4 regions of the Mesorhizobium sp. ESP6-5 genome follow, and region 4 is predicted to be linked to each of the others. Evidence: predicted binding sites of a transcription regulator. Region 4 holds the regulator's gene; each other region holds the start of a gene.
The links. The regulator LexA, encoded in region 4, represses DNA repair genes until DNA is damaged. The targets are predictions, from matches to a motif close to TGTTCNNNNTGTGTTCNG.
Positions count from the first base shown of each region.

Region 1: a site for LexA is predicted at 1,971-1,988, ahead of parE (DNA topoisomerase IV subunit B). Genes of this name have one in related genera too.
Region 2: a site for LexA is predicted at 2,160-2,177, ahead of LB524_RS12685 (helicase-related protein). Genes of this name have one in related genera too.
Region 3: a site for LexA is predicted at 1,844-1,861, ahead of LB524_RS08655 (DNA recombination protein RmuC). Genes of this name have one in related genera too.

Region 1 is NZ_JAIUGR010000008.1:262,114-266,325, reverse strand. It holds gene parE (DNA topoisomerase IV subunit B) at 1-1,900, opposite strand, end outside; gene cpaB (Flp pilus assembly protein CpaB) at 2,139-3,065, shown strand; gene LB524_RS15755 (type II and III secretion system protein family protein) at 3,096-4,212, shown strand, end outside.
Region 2 is NZ_JAIUGR010000006.1:319,516-323,727, reverse strand. It holds gene LB524_RS12685 (helicase-related protein) at 1-1,993, opposite strand, end outside; gene LB524_RS12680 (hypothetical protein) at 2,226-2,528, opposite strand; gene phbB (acetoacetyl-CoA reductase) at 2,725-3,450, opposite strand; gene LB524_RS12670 (acetyl-CoA C-acetyltransferase) at 3,558-4,212, opposite strand, start outside.
Region 3 is NZ_JAIUGR010000004.1:355,358-359,569, forward strand. It holds gene LB524_RS08645 (cation diffusion facilitator family transporter) at 1-23, shown strand, start outside; gene LB524_RS08650 (GFA family protein) at 147-551, shown strand; gene LB524_RS08655 (DNA recombination protein RmuC) at 555-1,811, opposite strand; gene def (peptide deformylase) at 1,915-2,445, shown strand; gene fmt (methionyl-tRNA formyltransferase) at 2,450-3,403, shown strand; gene LB524_RS08670 (GNAT family N-acetyltransferase) at 3,400-3,906, shown strand; gene truA (tRNA pseudouridine(38-40) synthase TruA) at 3,930-4,212, shown strand, end outside.
Region 4 is NZ_JAIUGR010000008.1:37,394-41,605, reverse strand. It holds gene LB524_RS14715 (ComEC/Rec2 family competence protein) at 1-1,105, shown strand, start outside; gene lexA (transcriptional repressor LexA) at 1,099-1,842, opposite strand; gene LB524_RS14705 (GntR family transcriptional regulator) at 2,253-3,026, opposite strand; gene LB524_RS14700 (ABC transporter substrate-binding protein) at 3,177-4,163, shown strand.

The sequences.
Region 1 (4,212 bases), 220 kb from region 4:
CCATGGTGGTTTCCTTGAGCTGCGCGGCCATCATTTCGCCCAGGCCCTTGAAGCGGCCAAGCTCGACCTTGCCGCGCCCGGTGAATTCGGTGCGCAGAAGCTCGTCCTTGTGGGCGTCGTCGCGGGCATAGGCGACCTTGCCGCCTTGCCTGATCGAGTAAAGCGGCGGCACCGCCAGATAGAGATGGCCGCCGCGCACCAGCGCCGGCATCTCCTGGTAGAAGAAGGTGATCAGCAGCGATGCGATGTGTGCGCCGTCGACGTCGGCGTCGGTCATGATGATGACGCGGTCGTAGCGCAAATCCTCGTCACGGTATTTTGACCGCGTGCCGCAGCCGAGCGCCTGGATCAGGTCCGATATCTGCTGGTTGGCGGCCAGCTTGTCATTGCCGGCACTGGCGACGTTGAGGATTTTTCCGCGCAGCGGCAAGACGGCCTGGCTGGCACGATCGCGCGCCTGCTTGGCCGAGCCGCCGGCGGAATCGCCTTCGACGATGAAGAGTTCGGCACCCGCCGCCGCGTTCTGCGTGCAGTCGGCGAGCTTGCCCGGCAAGCGCAGCTTGCGCACCGCGCTCTTGCGCGACACTTCCTTTTCCTGGCGGCGGCGCACCCGTTCGTCGGCGCGCGCGATCACCCAGTCGAGCAGCTTCGAGGCTTCCTGCGGATTGTCGGCCAGCCAGTGGTCGAACGGGTCGCGGATCGCGGTCTCGACGATGCGTATCGCCTCGATCGTCGCCAGCCTGTCCTTGGTCTGGCCGACGAATTCCGGCTCGCGAATGAACACCGACAGCATGCCGGCGGCCGAGATCATGACGTCTTCCGAGGTGACGATCGAGGCGCGCTTGTTGCCGACGAGGTCGGCATAGGCGCGCAGGCCGCGCGTCAGCACGTTTCGGAAGCCGGCTTCGTGGGTGCCGCCTTCACCGGTCGGGATGGTGTTGCAGTAGGAATTGATGAAGCCGTCGCCACCGAACCAGGTCACCGCCCATTCGAGCGAGCCATGGCCGCCTTGCTTGTCGCTCTTGCCGGCGAAGATTTCGCGCGTCACCTGGAATTCATCGCCGAGCGACGCCTTCAGATAATCCTTGAGGCCGCCTGGGAAATGGAATTCCGCCTTGGCCGGTGTCTGATCCTTTTCCCTGATCAGGGAGGGATCGCAGGTCCAGCGGATCTCGACGCCGCCAAACAGGTAAGCCTTCGAACGCGTCATGCGGTAGAGACGCGCCGGCTCGAAGGCCGCGCCCTTGCCGAAAATCTGTTCGTCGGGGTGGAAGCGGATTTTTGTGCCGCGACGGTTGTGGACTTCGCCGAGCTGCTCCAGTCCGGTCACCGGGACGCCGCGCGAAAAGCGCTGGCGATAAAGCTGGCGCCCACGTGCCACCTCGACCTCGAGATGATCCGACAGGGCGTTGACGACGGAGACGCCAACGCCGTGCAGGCCGCCGGATGTTTCGTAGACCTTGGAGTCGAACTTGCCGCCCGAATGCAGCGTCGTCATGATGACTTCGAGCGCCGGCTTCTTGAATTTTGGGTGCATGTCGACCGGAATGCCGCGGCCATTGTCGGTAACCGTGAGATGGCCGTCGGCGGAGAGTTCGACATCGATGAAGGTGGCGTGGCCGGCAACCGCTTCGTCCATCGAATTGTCGATGACCTCGGCGAACAGATGGTGCATCGCCTTGTCGTCGGTGCCGCCAATATACATGCCTGGCCGGCGGCGCACCGGCTCAAGGCCCTCAAGCACCTCGATGTCGGCGGCGCTGTAGCCCTCGCTGCCATCCTTGGTTGCGGCTGGACGCCTGGCGGCCGCCTGTACCAGCGGATCCGCCGGGCGCGCCGGCGTGCGAACCGGCTGCGGCTGTTTTTCCAGATTGCCGAAAAGATCGTTGTTGTCGTCCATGCCTGCCATAGAGTCCAAGCTGCGAATCACCCCGTCGATACTGCCACGCTTTTCAGCGCCAAGCGACGGAGGTTCCTGTTACGTTCGGGGATTTAACTGCTCTTACCCTAAAACCATTCGATAACCAAGCGGGCGGAAATAGGTCAAATGCCGCCGCGCAATATTCCTGATTCTTTAACAATGCCGCCTAGCGTGAGCCCAACATAACAAGAAACGACGGGCATCAGGGGTTTTCGGCGTGAGGGGCAAGGCCATAACGATGATCGGCATCGCCGCCGTTTTCGGCGCGATCTCGATCTTTGCCGCGGATTTCTGGGTCAAGAGCCAAGCGAAGGCCGATGCCCAGGAGAAAACGGCCTCGATCGCCGCTCCGGCCGCGCCCAGGATCGAGTTCAAGACCATCGTGGTGGCGAACGCGCCGTTGCGCTACGGCATGGAGCTCGACCGCGCCAAGCTCAGCGAAATCCCGTGGCCGCAGGATTCCCTTCCGCAGGGCGCCTTTGCCACCATCGATGGATTGCTCGGCGAAGGCGGTCGGGTCGCGCTGTCGCCGATCGAGATCAACGAGCCGGTGCTGCTCGCCAAGCTGTCGGGACCGAACGGCCGCGCAACGCTGTCCAACATGCTGACGCCCGGAATGCGGGCGGTCACCATCCGCACCGACGAGATCGCCGGCGTCGGTGGCTTCGTCACGCCGGGCGACCGGGTCGATGTCGTGCTGACGCGCGATGCCGGCGAAATCCAGGAAGTCGCCAAGAACGCGCAAGGGGCTGCCGGTTCGACCATCACCTCGGAGATCGTCGTTGCCGACGCCAAGGTGCTCAGCGTCGGGCAGGGCGCCGACGAGCGCCAGACGACGCCGCAGGTGGCCAATTCCGTGACCCTCGAGGTGACGAGCGACGGCGCGCAGAAAGTGGCGCTTGCCCGCACCGTCGGAACGCTGTCGCTGTCGCTTCGCTCCGCCAGCGAAGGCGGCGATGGCAAGAACGGCGTCACCACCATCTCTTCCTTCGGCGGATCCGTCGCTTCCAAGACGCAGGCCGTGGCCGGCTCCTTGTTCGATGCCATAGCGAAGGAGCCGGAGAAGCCGAAATTCAAGACGATCATCGTGACGCGCGGCACGCAGGCCGAGGAATATCAGGTTCCAACGCGGGACCAGAAGTAAAGACCGGTGGGGACCGGGCGGGACGGGACAATGTTGATGCGTACCCTATATCGAATGACGGCTCGGTCGCGCTTGGTGCGCGCCCTGGCGATGGCGTTTATCCTGGCTGCGAGCGGCGTGCTTGCCTTGCCCGGAGCGGCGAAGGCGGACAACGACATCGTCTATGTGTCGTCGACCAAGAATGCGTCGATCAAGGTTGCCAAGGGCAAGCCCAAGACGATCATGACGAGCGCGGCCTTCTACCAGATCGTCATCGGTGATCCGGAGATCGCCAACGTCAACCCGCTGACCGACAAATCCTTCTATGTGCTGGGCAACAATCTCGGCACCACCGGCATTGCGCTGTTCGACCAGAACAAGCAGCTCGTCGGCACCGTGGACATCGAGGTGACGCTCGACACCGACCAATTGGCGAACACTATCCGTGCCAGTGTGCCGGACGCCAAGATCAAGGTCGGCTCGGCCAACGGCCGTGTCGTGCTGTCGGGTGAGGCGGATGACGCGGTTGCAGCGGATAAGGCAAGCAAGATCGCCAGCCGCTTTTCCGGCAATGAGGAGGTGATCAACTCGGTCAATATCTCTTCGTCGCAGCAGGTTCAGCTCAATGTCCGGTTCGTCGAGATCAACCGCCAGGCAGGGCAGGACCTGGGCGCGAAATACAGCGCCAATTTCGCCTACGGCTTCGGCGGTCGCGACATTTCACTGGATCCGGGCACGGTCCCAGCGGCGGGGACCGGCGAGATCATCGGCCGACTGCTGTCGAACGGCGTCTCGATCGACATTGCCATCAAGGCGCTGGAAGAGCGCGGCCTTGCACGTCGGCTCGCTGAGCCGAACCTGATCGCGCGTTCAGGGGAGACAGCGAGCTTCCTGGCCGGCGGCGAATTTCCGATCCCGGTTTCGGAGGACAACGGCAAGATTTCGGTCAGCTACAAGAAATATGGCGTTAGCCTGGATTTCAAGCCGACCGTACTCAAGGACGGGCTGGTCAGCCTCGACATCGCGCCGGAAGTCTCCTCGATCGATGCGTCGGCGTCCTACAATATCGGCAACATTTCCGTGCCCGGCTTCATCGTGCGCCGCGCCAAGACCTCGGTCGACCTGAAGAACGGCCAGAGCTTCATGATCGCCGGGCTTTTGCAGTCCC
Region 2 (4,212 bases), on a different contig from region 4:
CCAAGGATTTCATCTCTTCGGCGATGTCACGACGGTTGATGAGGCCGAAATTCTCGACCAGCTGGAAAGCGATGCCACGGCCGATGCCGGAAATCTGCTCGGCGTTCTTCAGATCGACCAGCGGCTTCAACAACGACTCGATCTGGAAATTGACGAAGCGTTCGGCGCGCGCCGCGACCTTGTCGCGCGCCGGGCCCGTCAGCTGTTCGTCAGCCAGCAACACCAGGCGCGGCTTCAGCGCGTCTTCGCCCGAGACCAGCGTGCCTATCGGCGCGCCGATCCAGCGCAGCGTGCCGTCCGAACCGAGCGCGAGATCGCCATTGGCGCAGGCGCCGAAGCGCTCCGCGCGTGCCTCGAACTCGGCGGCAAGCGCCTTTTGCGCGGCAGTGCGCACGGCCTTGGCGTCTTCGCCGCCGGCGGTCTGGTCGGCGGTGAAGCGGAACCCTTGCAACTCGCCGACATGATGGCCTTCGACAAGGACGGTTCCGGTAGGACTGATTTCGGCTTCAGGCATGGTATTTTCTCTAAGGCGCCGCATGAGGACGGAAGTCCTGCGGTCTACGAAGCGTTTCGTCAACCGCTCATGCAGCGCATCCGACAATCTGTCTTCGATTTCGCGCGTCTTTTCCTGCCAGTGTGCCTGATCGGCCAGCCAACCGGGCCGGTTCGACACGAATGTCCAGGTGCGGATCTGGGCGATGCGGTGCGACAGCGTGTCGATGTCGCCCTCGGTGGTGTCGGCGCGGCGCACCTGTTCGGCCATGTAGTTCTCGTCGACATGGCCCTGCCGGGCGAGGTCCATGTAGATCGAGGCGATGAGGTCGGCATGCTGGGCAGGCGCGATCTTGCGATAGTCGGGCAGGGCGCAGGCTTCCCACAGCAGCGCCACGCGCTTGGCGTTGGTGGCGAGCGCGCGGATGTCTTCGTCGCGGGAGAGATGTTCGAGCGCTTGCGCATCGACGGCCGGCAGCGCGCGTGTCAGGCCCTCGACCGGGGCGTTGGTCTCGATCGAGCGCTTCAGCGCATCGAGGCTGGCGAAATCGAATTGGGCGGTGCGCCACTGCAGCACCTTCACCGGGTCGAAGTCATGGCCCTCGATCTTCTGGACCAGGTCCTCGTCCAGCGGATCGACCTGGCCGGTGACGCCGAACGTGCCATCGCGCAGATGCCGGCCGGCGCGGCCGGCGATCTGGCCGAGTTCGGCCGCCGTCAGATTGCGGTACTGGTAGCCGTCGAACTTGCGGTTCTGGGCGAAGGCTACATGGTCGAGGTCGAGGTTGAGGCCCATGCCAATCGCATCGGTGGCAATGAGATAGTCGACATCGCCCGACTGGAACAGCGCCACCTGAGCATTGCGGGTGCGGGGCGACAGCGCCCCGAGCACGACGGCCGCACCACCCTGCTGGCGGCGGATGAGTTCGGCGATGGCATAGACCTCGTCGGCGGAGAAGGCGACGATCGCGGTGCGCCGTGGCAGGCGGGTCAGTTTCTTGGAGCCGGCATAGGCCAGATGCGACAGCCTGGGCCGCGTCACTACCGAGACGCCCTTCAGCAAGCGCTGCAGGATACCGTGCATGGTGGCGGCACCAAGCAGCAGCGTCTCCTGGCGGCCGCGCAGATGCAGGATGCGGTCGGTGAAGATATGGCCGCGCTCGAGGTCGCCGGCCAGTTGCACCTCGTCGATGGCAACAAAGGCGGCGTCGGTTTCACGCGGCATGGCTTCGACGGTGCAGACCGAATATCTGGCGCCCGGCGGCTGGATCTTCTCCTCGCCGGTGATCAGCGCCACCTTGTTGGCACCGACCTTTTCGCAGACGCGCGTGTAGACCTCGCGGGCCAGCAGCCTCAGCGGCAGGCCGATGACACCGGTTTCGTGCGCCACCATCCGCTCGATGGCGAGATGGGTCTTGCCGGTATTGGTCGGCCCAAGCACGGCGGTCACGTCGCGGCCCGACAGGATCAGCGGCTCGTTGTGTTTCGGCTGGATGTTCATCGGCTCGGAAATAAGGCTTTCTGGCCTCTCGTGGTCGGGAGCGTGCCAGGACGGCGCGTATGACAGCCGACACATAGGGATTTCGGGCGCGAAGCGAAAGCAGAATGTTCCGGCAGGGTTCCGGAGACGCCCGCCTCACTCCGCAAATCAGCCCCTGCTTAACAGTTGGAACGAGTCTGGAACGAATCAGCGACGAATCGGCGACTCCGTCAGATTCAGCTTTTGTTCACGGCTAGATATGGATTTCGTGACCACGAGTCTCACCACATGCTGAATCACCGAACTGGCCCGTTTTATGCTGGGCGGGTCCTGCCGTTAACTTTCGCCGGGAACGATGAGGGCGATTCGGTGCGCGCCCTGTTAAGCTTATGAAACTGTTAATCTTTCCTAATTCGGCATTAAAGAATAGCAGCTTATCGCGGCCATTAATCTTAACATTGGGCTCAAAGCCGGAACGAATCGGCGACAAAGCAGCGCCGGCCGTATTTTCTCTTTTTGTTCCTCCAATATCTTGTGTTGTGAACAGCTTATCCACCGAGAATCCACAGGCTTGATCACAGGGTTCGCACAGACGCGCCTACCGGCATTAAGCTTTGCGTGCCGGATTGGGGCATTGCGTCACAGCGGCGTCTTCCAAGAGTTAGGCGCCATTTGGAAGCGGACCGATTTTCCGGTCCGCTTATCGCAGGGCACGCATGGATCCGCAGCGTTGGACTGCGCGAGCAGACGTCTCAGACGAAGTACTGGCCGCCATTGGCGGTGAGGGTCGAGCCGGTGATGAAGCCGGCATCTTGCGAAGCGAGGAAGACCACGCAGCGCGCGATCTCTTCCGGTTCGCCAAGGCGACCCACGGGGATTTGCGGGATGATGCGCTCGTTGAGCACCTTTTCGTCGATTGCCTTGACCATCTCGGTGGCGATGTAGCCAGGGCAGATGACGTTGACGGTGATGCCCGCGCGGGCGCCTTCCTGGGCGAGCGCCTTCGAGAAGCCGATGTCGCCGGCCTTGGCGGCGGAGTAATTGACCTGACCGGCCTGGCCCTTCTGGCCGTTGATCGAGGAGATGGTGATGACGCGGCCGAACTTGCGGTCGCGCATGCCGCCCCACAACGGATGGGTCATGTTGAAGACACCGGACAGATTGGTATCGATCACCTCTTTCCACTGCTCGCGGGTGATCTTGTGGAACATGGCGTCGCGGGTGATGCCGGCATTGTTGACCAGCACCGAGACAGGGCCGAGGTCGGCCTCGACTTGTTTGATACCGGCCGCGCAAGCGTCATAGTCGGCGACCGACCATTTGTAGACCGGAATGCCGGTCTGCGCCTTGAACTTCGCCGCCGCCTCGTCGTTGCCGGCGTAGTTCGCGGCAACCGAATAGCCGGCGTTCTTCAAAGCGATCGAGATCGCCGCGCCGATGCCACGCGATCCACCCGTGACGATTGCAACCTTGGTCATGCATTTCCCCTTTTTGAAATCGCCCTGTTGTCGGGCTTGGCAGGCACTGGATTTGCTACAGGCACCACATGTGAAACGGGCGGCTTGCGCCGCCCGTCCAAAGTCTATCAGAAAGCCTCCACGCACATGGCGACGCCCATGCCGCCGCCGATGCATAGGGTGGCCAGTCCCTTCTTGGCGCCGCGCCGGCGCATTTCGAAAACCAGCGTGTTGAAGATGCGGGCGCCCGAGGCGCCGATCGGGTGGCCGATGGCGATGGCGCCGCCATTGACGTTGACGATCGAGGGGTCCCAGCCCATGTCCTTGTTGACGGCGCAGGCCTGTGCGGCGAACCCCTCGTTGGCCTCGACAAGGTCGAGATCCCCTGCCGACCAACCGGCCCGTTCCAAGGCCTTGCGTGAAGCGGGAATGGGTCCGGTGCCCATGATCGCCGGATCGACGCCGGCGGTCGCCCAGGAGGCGATGCGCGCCAGCGGGGTGATGCCACGCCTTGCGGCTTCCGCTTCGCTCATCAGCAGCGCGCCGGCGGCACCGTCATTGATGCCGGAGGCATTGGCGGCGGTCACCGTGCCATCCTTGTCGAAGGCCGGCTTCAGCTTGGTCATGGCATCGATCGTGGCGCCGTGGCGGATGTATTCGTCCTGATCGACAACCGTATCGCCCTTCTTGCCCTTGATGGTGAAGGCGACGATCTCGTCCTTGAACTTGCCCGCCTTCTGCGCGGCCTCGGCCTTGTTCTGGGAGGCCAGTGCGAACTGGTCC
Region 3 (4,212 bases), on a different contig from region 4:
TGATCGAATCCGCGTCCGGATAGATTCGAGTACGAACTTTGCGACACCGCGGTCCACTTTTCGGTTTGGCCTCTGGACCAGCGCCCCGCCGTTGCCTCGTGTCTCCGTGCCGCTAAAATCAGCCGATCGAAGTTGGAGGAATGACAATGAAGATCGACGGCGGCTGCCATTGTGGCGCCATCACCTACGAGGCGGAGGTCGACCCGGAGAAGACCTCGATCTGCCATTGTACCGATTGCCAGCAACTGACCGGTACGGCATTTCGCGTTACCGTTCCTGCGACGGAGGATCACTACCGGATCACCAGCGGCGAACCGAAGATCTACATCAAGACCGTGGCGAGCGGCGCCAAGCGAACGCAGGCTTTTTGTGCCGACTGCGGCTCGCATCTCTATGCGACATCGGTCGGCGACGGTCCGAAGGTCTATGGGATCAGGGCCGGGACCTCGCGGCAGCGCCAGAACCTGGTCCCGAGACACCAGAAATGGCACCGGTCGGCGCTGCACTGGCTTCCGGAATTCGAGGGTATGACGACGGTCGAAGAGCAGTAGCGTTCAGTCGTCGCCTTCGACGACCCTCAATCTCAGCTGCCCGGTCTTTGAATCGGCAGCGCGCGGTGCGGCCTCCACCTTGGCAGGGGCGCCGCCGTGCGGGGCGTCGGGCTCGCCTTCTCCGAATTCCAGCGCCTCGATCTTCTGGCCACGCTTGGTCACTTTCGAGGTCGAGACGAGTATGTCTTCGATGTCCTTGGCCGACTGGCCGAAATGGCCCTGCAATTTGCGCACCCGCTCGTCGACACGCTGGACGTCTTCCATCAGCCTGATGACTTCGCCCTGGATCAGATGCGCCTGCTCGCGCATGCGCGCATCCTTGAGGATCGCCTGGATGACCTGGATCGACAGCATCAAGAGCGAAGGCGAGACGATGATGACGCGGGCACGGTGCGCCTTCTGGACAACCGCTTCGAAATTCTCGTGGATTTCGGCGAACACCGATTCCGACGGCACGAACATGAAGGCGGTGTCCTGGGTTTCGCCCGGCAGCAGGTATTTTTCCGAAATGTCGCGGATATGGACCTCGATATCGCGGCGGAAGGCCTGGGCCGCGACCTTCTGCAGGTCGGCGTTATCGGCGGCCCGGATGGCATTCCACGCTTCCAGGGGAAATTTGGCATCGATGGCAAGCGACGGCGCGCCGTTCGGCATTTTCACCAGGCAGTCCGGCCGGCTGCCGTTCGACAGCGTCGCCTGGAATTCGTAGGCGCCGTGCGGCAGGCCGTCGGCGACGATCGCCTCCATGCGCGACTGGCCGAAGGCGCCGCGCGTCTGCTTGTTGGAGAGGATCGCCTGCAGCTGCACGACCTGGCCGGCCAGCGACTGGATGTTGCCTTGCGCGGTGTCGATGACCGCCAGCCGCTCCTGCAGTTTCGCCAGGCTCTCATGCGTGGACTTGGTCTGCTCGGTCATGGTCTGGCCGATGCGGCCGGTCATGGCGTCGAGCCGCTGGCCGATCGACTGCGTCAATTCGGCTTGGCGGGCGCCGAACACTTCGGCGATGGCGCCCATGCGGCCCTGCATCTCGGCCTGGGATTGCAGAATGCCGGCCATCCGCGCCTCGGCGTCGCGGGCATGGTCGGCGGCTTCCGCTGCGGCGACCGCGCGCGCCTTGGCCGAGCGCCACAGCGCGATGACGAGCGCCACGAACAAGCCGAGAAACAGCAATGTGGCGACGGCCAAGACGTGGCCGAGCGTGATAGTCGAGGCGCCGAGCCGTGCGGCGGGCTCCGAAAGGATGGTGCGCAGATCATTCATGTGGACAGCATAGCCGATTCGGCGGTCTGGCACAGATCAAAACGTGAACGAGGCGCAGGCGCACCGGTTGACGCCTTTCTATTGAGGTCTTAGGTGAAACGCCATGCCGATCAAGCCGCTTATCATTCTTCCCGATCCCATCCTGCGCCAGGTCTCCAAGCCGGTGGAGCGCGTCGACGCGCCGGTACGCAAACTGGCCGACGATATGCTGGCAACCATGTATGACGCACCCGGCATCGGGTTGGCGGCAATCCAGGTCGGCGAGCCTCTGCGCATGCTGGTGATCGATCTCGCCAAGGAAGACGAAACCCCGGCGCCACACGTCTTCATCAACCCGGAAATTCTCGAAAGCGCCGACGCGCGGTCCGTCTACGAGGAAGGCTGTCTGTCGATCCCTGATTACTATGCCGAGGTCGAGCGCCCGGCTTCGGTGAGGGTCAAATATCTGGACCGTGACGGCAAGCTGCAGGAGATCGAGGCCGAGGGGCTGATGGCAACCTGCCTGCAGCACGAAATCGACCACCTCAACGGCGTGCTGTTCATCGACCACATCTCGAAGCTGAAGCGCGACATGGTGGTGAAGAAGTTCAAGAAGCTCGCCAGGGACAAGGCGCCAGGCAAGCTGGTGGGATAGGGCAATGCCCCTTCGCGTCATCTTCATGGGCACGCCGGAGTTTTCGGTGCCGACGCTGCGCGCCATCGCCGAGGCTGGCCACGAGATTTCAGCCGTCTACACGCAGCCACCGCGCGCCGCCGGCCGGCGCGGGTTGGAACTGACGCCGTCACCGGTGCAGCGCGAGGCCGGGCGGCTTGGCATCGAGGCGCGAACGCCGGCATCGTTGAAAAGCGAGGCCGAGCAGGCCGCTTTTGCCGACCTCGGCGGCGATATCGCCGTGGTCGTCGCCTATGGATTGCTGTTGCCCAAGGCAATTCTTGACGCACCCCGGCTTGGCTGCGTCAACGGCCACGCATCGCTTTTGCCGCGCTGGCGTGGCGCCGCGCCGATCCAGCGCGCCATCATGGCTGGAGATACCGAGACCGGCATGATGGTGATGCGCATGGAGGCGGGGCTGGATACCGGCCCGGTGGGACTGGTTGAAAAATGCGCCATCGGCCCCGATATGACAGCCGGCGATCTGCATGATCGGTTGATGAGTGTCGGCGCTGCCCTGATGGTGGAAGCGTTGGCGCGGCTGGAACAGAACACCCTGGCATTTACCGCGCAGGCGGCCGAAGGGGTGACTTACGCCAGGAAAATCGATAAATCCGAGACGCGCGTGGAGTGGACACGGCCCGCGGCCGAGGTTCACAATCACATTCGTGGCCTGTCGCCGTTTCCCGGCGCCTGGTCCGAGATTGAAATTGGCGGCCGTATGGAACGGCTGAAACTGCTTCGCTCGACGCTATCCGAAGGCGTGTCGCCTTCGGAAGATTTGGGCGAGTCGGGAGGAATTCTCGATGACCGGCTGACAGTCGCCTGCGGAAAAGGCGCGGTCAGGCTGGTCGAAGTTCAACGTGCGGGCGGAAAGCCCGCCGCCGCGTCGGAATTCCTGCGCGGAGCCAAGATCGAAAAAGGACTGAAATTCTCATGAGCATGATGTCGATACGCGCGGCGACGCCGCGGGACCGCGAGGCCATTCGCCTCGTCGAGGAACACGCTTTCGGCCAGCAGGCGGAGGCCGGACTGGTCGACGCGTTGGTGACCGGCGGTGACGCCGTCGTCGAACTGGTGGCGGAAGAGGACGGCCAGGCCGTCGGCCATATCCTGTTTTCGCGGCTGTTCGTGCAGAACGGTGGCAAGAGCTTTGCCGCCGTGGCGCTTGCCCCGCTGGCGGTGGAGCCGTCCTTTCACGGCTCCGGCATCGGCGGCGCGTTGATCCGCGAGGCCCATATTCGGCTCAAGGACGCCGGCGAGACACTGGCCGTCGTGCTGGGCGATCCGGCCTATTACGGCCGTTTCGGCTATAGCCACGCCCGCGCAGAAAAGTTCGAAAGCGAATACCAGGGCGAGGCGCTGCAGGCGCTGGCCTGGGGCGAAGCTCCCGAATCCGGCAGGCTGGTCTACGCCTCCGCCTTCACCGCTCTCGCCGCCTAGGCGGGGGCGTATAGCCGACCGGCATGCCGCGTTTTCGCCTCGATATCGAATATGACGGCAGCCTGTTTGCCGGCTGGCAGCATCAGGCCGACCAGCCTTCGGTGCAGCAGGCGATCGAGCAGGCGATCGAGAAATTCTGCGGCGAGGCGGTCCGGCTGCGCGCCGCCGGCCGCACCGATGCCGGCGTGCACGCGACCGCGCAGGTGGCGCATGTCGACCTTGCCAAGGCGTGGCCCGACGACAAGGTGCGCGATGCCGTCAATGCACACCTGCAGGCGGCCGGCGCGCGCATAGTGATCCTGAAGG
Region 4 (4,212 bases):
CGCGACCGCGGCCCTGGTTGGCGCTTATGCCGGCTGGGCCGATCACCGTGCGGGAAAGACGCGGCCACCGCCGCCAAAGCGATCGCTGCCCGGGTTCCTGACGCGAAAATTCCTGCTGGCGACAGGTGGACTGGCCATGACGTCCATTATCGCCGGCAGCGCCACGGCACTGTTTGCCATCTGGCATTTCCAGCGGGTATCGCCGCTCAGCCTGTTCGCCAATCTGGCCGTGATGCCTATCGTGTCGGTCGTGATGTTCCTGGCCGTCGCCAGCGCGCTGTTGATGCCATTCGGATTGGATTGGCCGGCTCTCTACCTCATGGGCAAGGGCCTGACAGCAATGATCGCCGTGTCGGCGTGGATATCGGAGCGCTCTCCGGTCGATGGAGTCGGGCTGATTTCGCAGCAATCCGTGCTGCTGGTCACCGTCGCGCTGGTTATCGCGACGATGGCGACGACATGGCTGCGGCTCGCGGCGCTGCCATTCGCGCTCGCCGGCCTGTTGACTGTGTCGCACACACGCGCGCCCGATGTGCTGATCTCGGAAGATGCGCGGCTGGTCGCGCTGCCGATCGGCAATGGCGAACTGGCCGTCAACCGGGAACGTCCGAACGAATTCGCAACCGACAACTGGAAGCGCGCCCTGATCTCCGAAACAATCGTCAAACCGGAAATGTTCGACACGACAGACAGGCAATTCGATGTTGCCAGTCCCACCGACCTGCCGCCGGGATCGCCCTTCTACTGCCGCGAAGGCCTGTGCCTTGCCAGGCACCCTTCCGGCGCGATCATTGCCTATGTCGAGGACCGCAAGACCACCTGGAAAGCCTGCGCTTTCGCCGACCTGATCATCGTCAATGACGCAACCGCCTATGACGCCTGCCACAATCCACTGGTTCTCGTCGTCACCAAACGGCAGCTCGCCCGCAAGGGAAGCGCTGCCGTCTTCTTCAATCCCCAGTCGGCCACGACCCGGGCCGCGATCGCATTTGCCGTCGACGGACCATATCGGCCCTGGCACGAACAGCGAAAATTCTCACGCGAGGCGAGGGGGCTGCCGCCGTACAAAAAACCCGACAAGCCCGATGACAAGCCGGTTCAGTAGCGCCTGATCAACCCGACCAGCTTGCCTTGTACCTTGACCCTGTCCGGCCCGAAAATGCGCGTTTCGTAGGCTGGATTGGCGGCCTCGAGCGCGATCGAAGCGCCTTTGCGGCGGAACCGCTTCAGTGTCGCTTCCTCTTCGTCGACCAGTGCCACGATAATTTCGCCCGGGCTTGCCGTGTCGGCATTGCGGATAATGACCGTGTCTCCATCGAAGATACCAGCCTCGATCATCGAGTCGCCCTTGACCTCCAACGCATAGTGCTCGCCGCCCATGATCATGTCCGGCGGCACCGAGATCGAATGCGTCTGATGCTGGATGGCATCGATCGGCACACCGGCGGCGATACGGCCCATGACCGGGATGGACACGGCTGAAACCGCGTCGTCGTCGTTGCCGGCCGCGGGCAGGCGCGAAGGCGCAGCGGCCGGCCTGATCTGGCGTCCGAGACTGCCTTGGCCAAGGCTGCCTTGGATGACGCTTGGCGAGAACTTCTTTGCCGCATTGAGGCCCGGCGCGATCGAGTCCGGCAGCCGCAGCACTTCCAGCGCGCGCGCCCGATTGGGTAGCCGGCGAATGAAGCCGCGCTCCTCCAGGGCCGTGATCAGGCGATGGATCCCCGACTTGGAGGCAAGATCGAGTGCTTCCTTCATCTCGTCGAAGGAAGGCGGTATCCCGCTTTCCTTGAGCCGTTCGTGGATGAACATCAGCAGTTCATGTTGCTTGCGTGTCAGCATGGCGGCCCCCAAGACATTGAACGAAAGGTTGAACCAGAATCGAAAAAACAAACCCAGAACAAACACTATCTGTTCCAGTTGTGTTCTGCAACCGTTTAAAGTTTAATGAATTTGTTAAGGGGTCTGAAGTTTTTTGCCCGCGACGGCGGGCGGCAACCAGTCCTTTCCGCCGTCGGCAGGCGCATTGAAATCGTTTTGGTTAATGGCCTGTGGCCCATCCGCCGACGAGGCTTTGGCATCAGTTAGTTGGAAGGCTTCTCCTCGGAGGGACGTATAATTCGCGGAGCCATTATTCGCGGAACGAAACGAAACCAAAATGCCAACGATTGGTAGCTTCGGGCGGCCATGGATCGGGGCGTTCGGCGCACTCCGGCCAGCGCGTTCGAATAGGCGTCGCGGAAGCGCTGAAGTTATCCCGAACCCGCCTTCAAGCTGCCGGCGCGAGCGGCGTATCTGGTAGCGCCGCTGTCTTCGCTGTGGACATAGACGTGCAGTGTGTAGCCGATATGCGCCGTCATCAGCGCCTTGGCCCGCTCGACGTCACGGTCGAGCGCCGCTTCCATGATCGCGGTATGGTGTTCGATCGCAATCGCTTCGCGTAGCGCTTCGATTGCCTCTTCATAGCCATCCTTGAGGCCGGCCGCGGCCCGCAGTGTCGGCGCCAGACCAAGAAAGCGATGATGCCGGCGCAGCTGATCCGAGATCGTCGAGCGGAACCGCAACAGCCAGTCGCATGTGGCGGCGCTCAGCAGCGCCGCATGGAAAGCCTCGTGGTTCTCGTCCCATCTGTCGACGGCCGCGTCCGAGGGATCGTCGACCGCCGTCTTGCAACGCGAGAGCCGGTAGTGGGCGGTGACCACGGCATCCTCCCACTCCCTGCCGCCTTTTTCCATCGATTCGAGGAACAGGGGTATCTCGATCACCATCCTGGCGCGTGCCAGATCCTCCAGCTCGGCCCGCGACACCGGAGCCACGGCAAAACCACGATTGCTGATCGCGGTGACCAGGCGTTCGGCCTCGAGCCGCGACAGGGCTTCGCGCAACGGTGTCCAGCCGACGCCATAGGTGCCGCGCAGCGCACTCAGTTTGAGCGGGGCGCCGGGCATGAGGCGCGTGGTCAGGATGTCGCGCCGCAACAGCTGATAGGCGGCTTCCGTTTTTGTGGAACTCGTTTCATTCAGCATGGTGATCAATCCGTCGTCTGGCGAAAAGTATATATGATAGTGCGTCACAGCAACAATTATATATAATGTTTGACACAGACCAGCGGACTCACCATGATCGCCGTAGTAGCCGCGTTTCCAAGCGGCCCTGATCAAATCTGGGAGGAAATGATGTTGAAGTCGAAATCCGCTTGGTTGTCGGGCTTGGCCCTGGCAGGCGCATTGATGGTCAGTGCCGGCAGTGCCGCGGCCGATCAGATCCGTATCGGCATTGCCAATTTCGGCGAGCATCCGCAATTGAACGCCGCCATAGCCGGCTTCAAGAAGGCGCTGACGGATAATGGCTACGTCGAGGGTAAGGACGTCGTCTACACGGAGAGCCACACCAATTTCGATGCATCGCTGGTGCCGCAGATGATCGCCAAGCTGCAGGCCGAGCAGCCCAAGCTGATCTACACCATCACCACGCCGGTATCGCAGATCGCCAAGAAAGCGCTTGCCGGTTCCGGCATTCCGATCGTTTTTGCCGCGGTCACCGATCCGGTGGCGGCCAAGCTGGTGCCGTCATGGGACGCCGGAGACGAAGGCATGACCGGCGCCAGCGATCTGCAGGACGTCGCCGCGGTGATGGCCTTCACCAAGAAGCTGCTGCCGAACGCCAAGCGCTTCGGCGTGCCTTATAATCCCGGTGAGGCCAATGACGTTGCCTTGGTCGAAAAGATCAAGGCGGCGGCACCGGCCGCGGGCTTCGAGGTGGTGGAGGTCGGCATCGACAACGTCAATGACATCCAGCAACGCATCGCTTCGCTCGCCGGCAAGGCCGACGTGATCTACGGCCCGGCCTCGAACCTGATCCAGCCGGCGATCGCCGCTGTCTCCGCGGCCGCGCGCCAGGCCGGTATCCCGGTCGTCAACTCCGATGACAGTGCGGTCCGTAACGGCACCGTGCCGGCGAGCTTCGCGGTCAATTACACGCAGGTCGGCGTCAACGCCGGCAACATCGCCGCCGAGATCCTCAAGGGCAAGGATCCCAAGACGATCGCGCCGTCGCGCCCGGCCTACAAGGACCACATGGCAACGATCTCGCGCAAGGCGATGGCCGCGTTCGGCATCGAGATACCGGCTTCAATGGCCGATTGCGGCTGCATCGTCGACTAACATCGGAACTGCCGGGGTGACGGCGTCGGCGCCGCTATCCCGAGGTCAG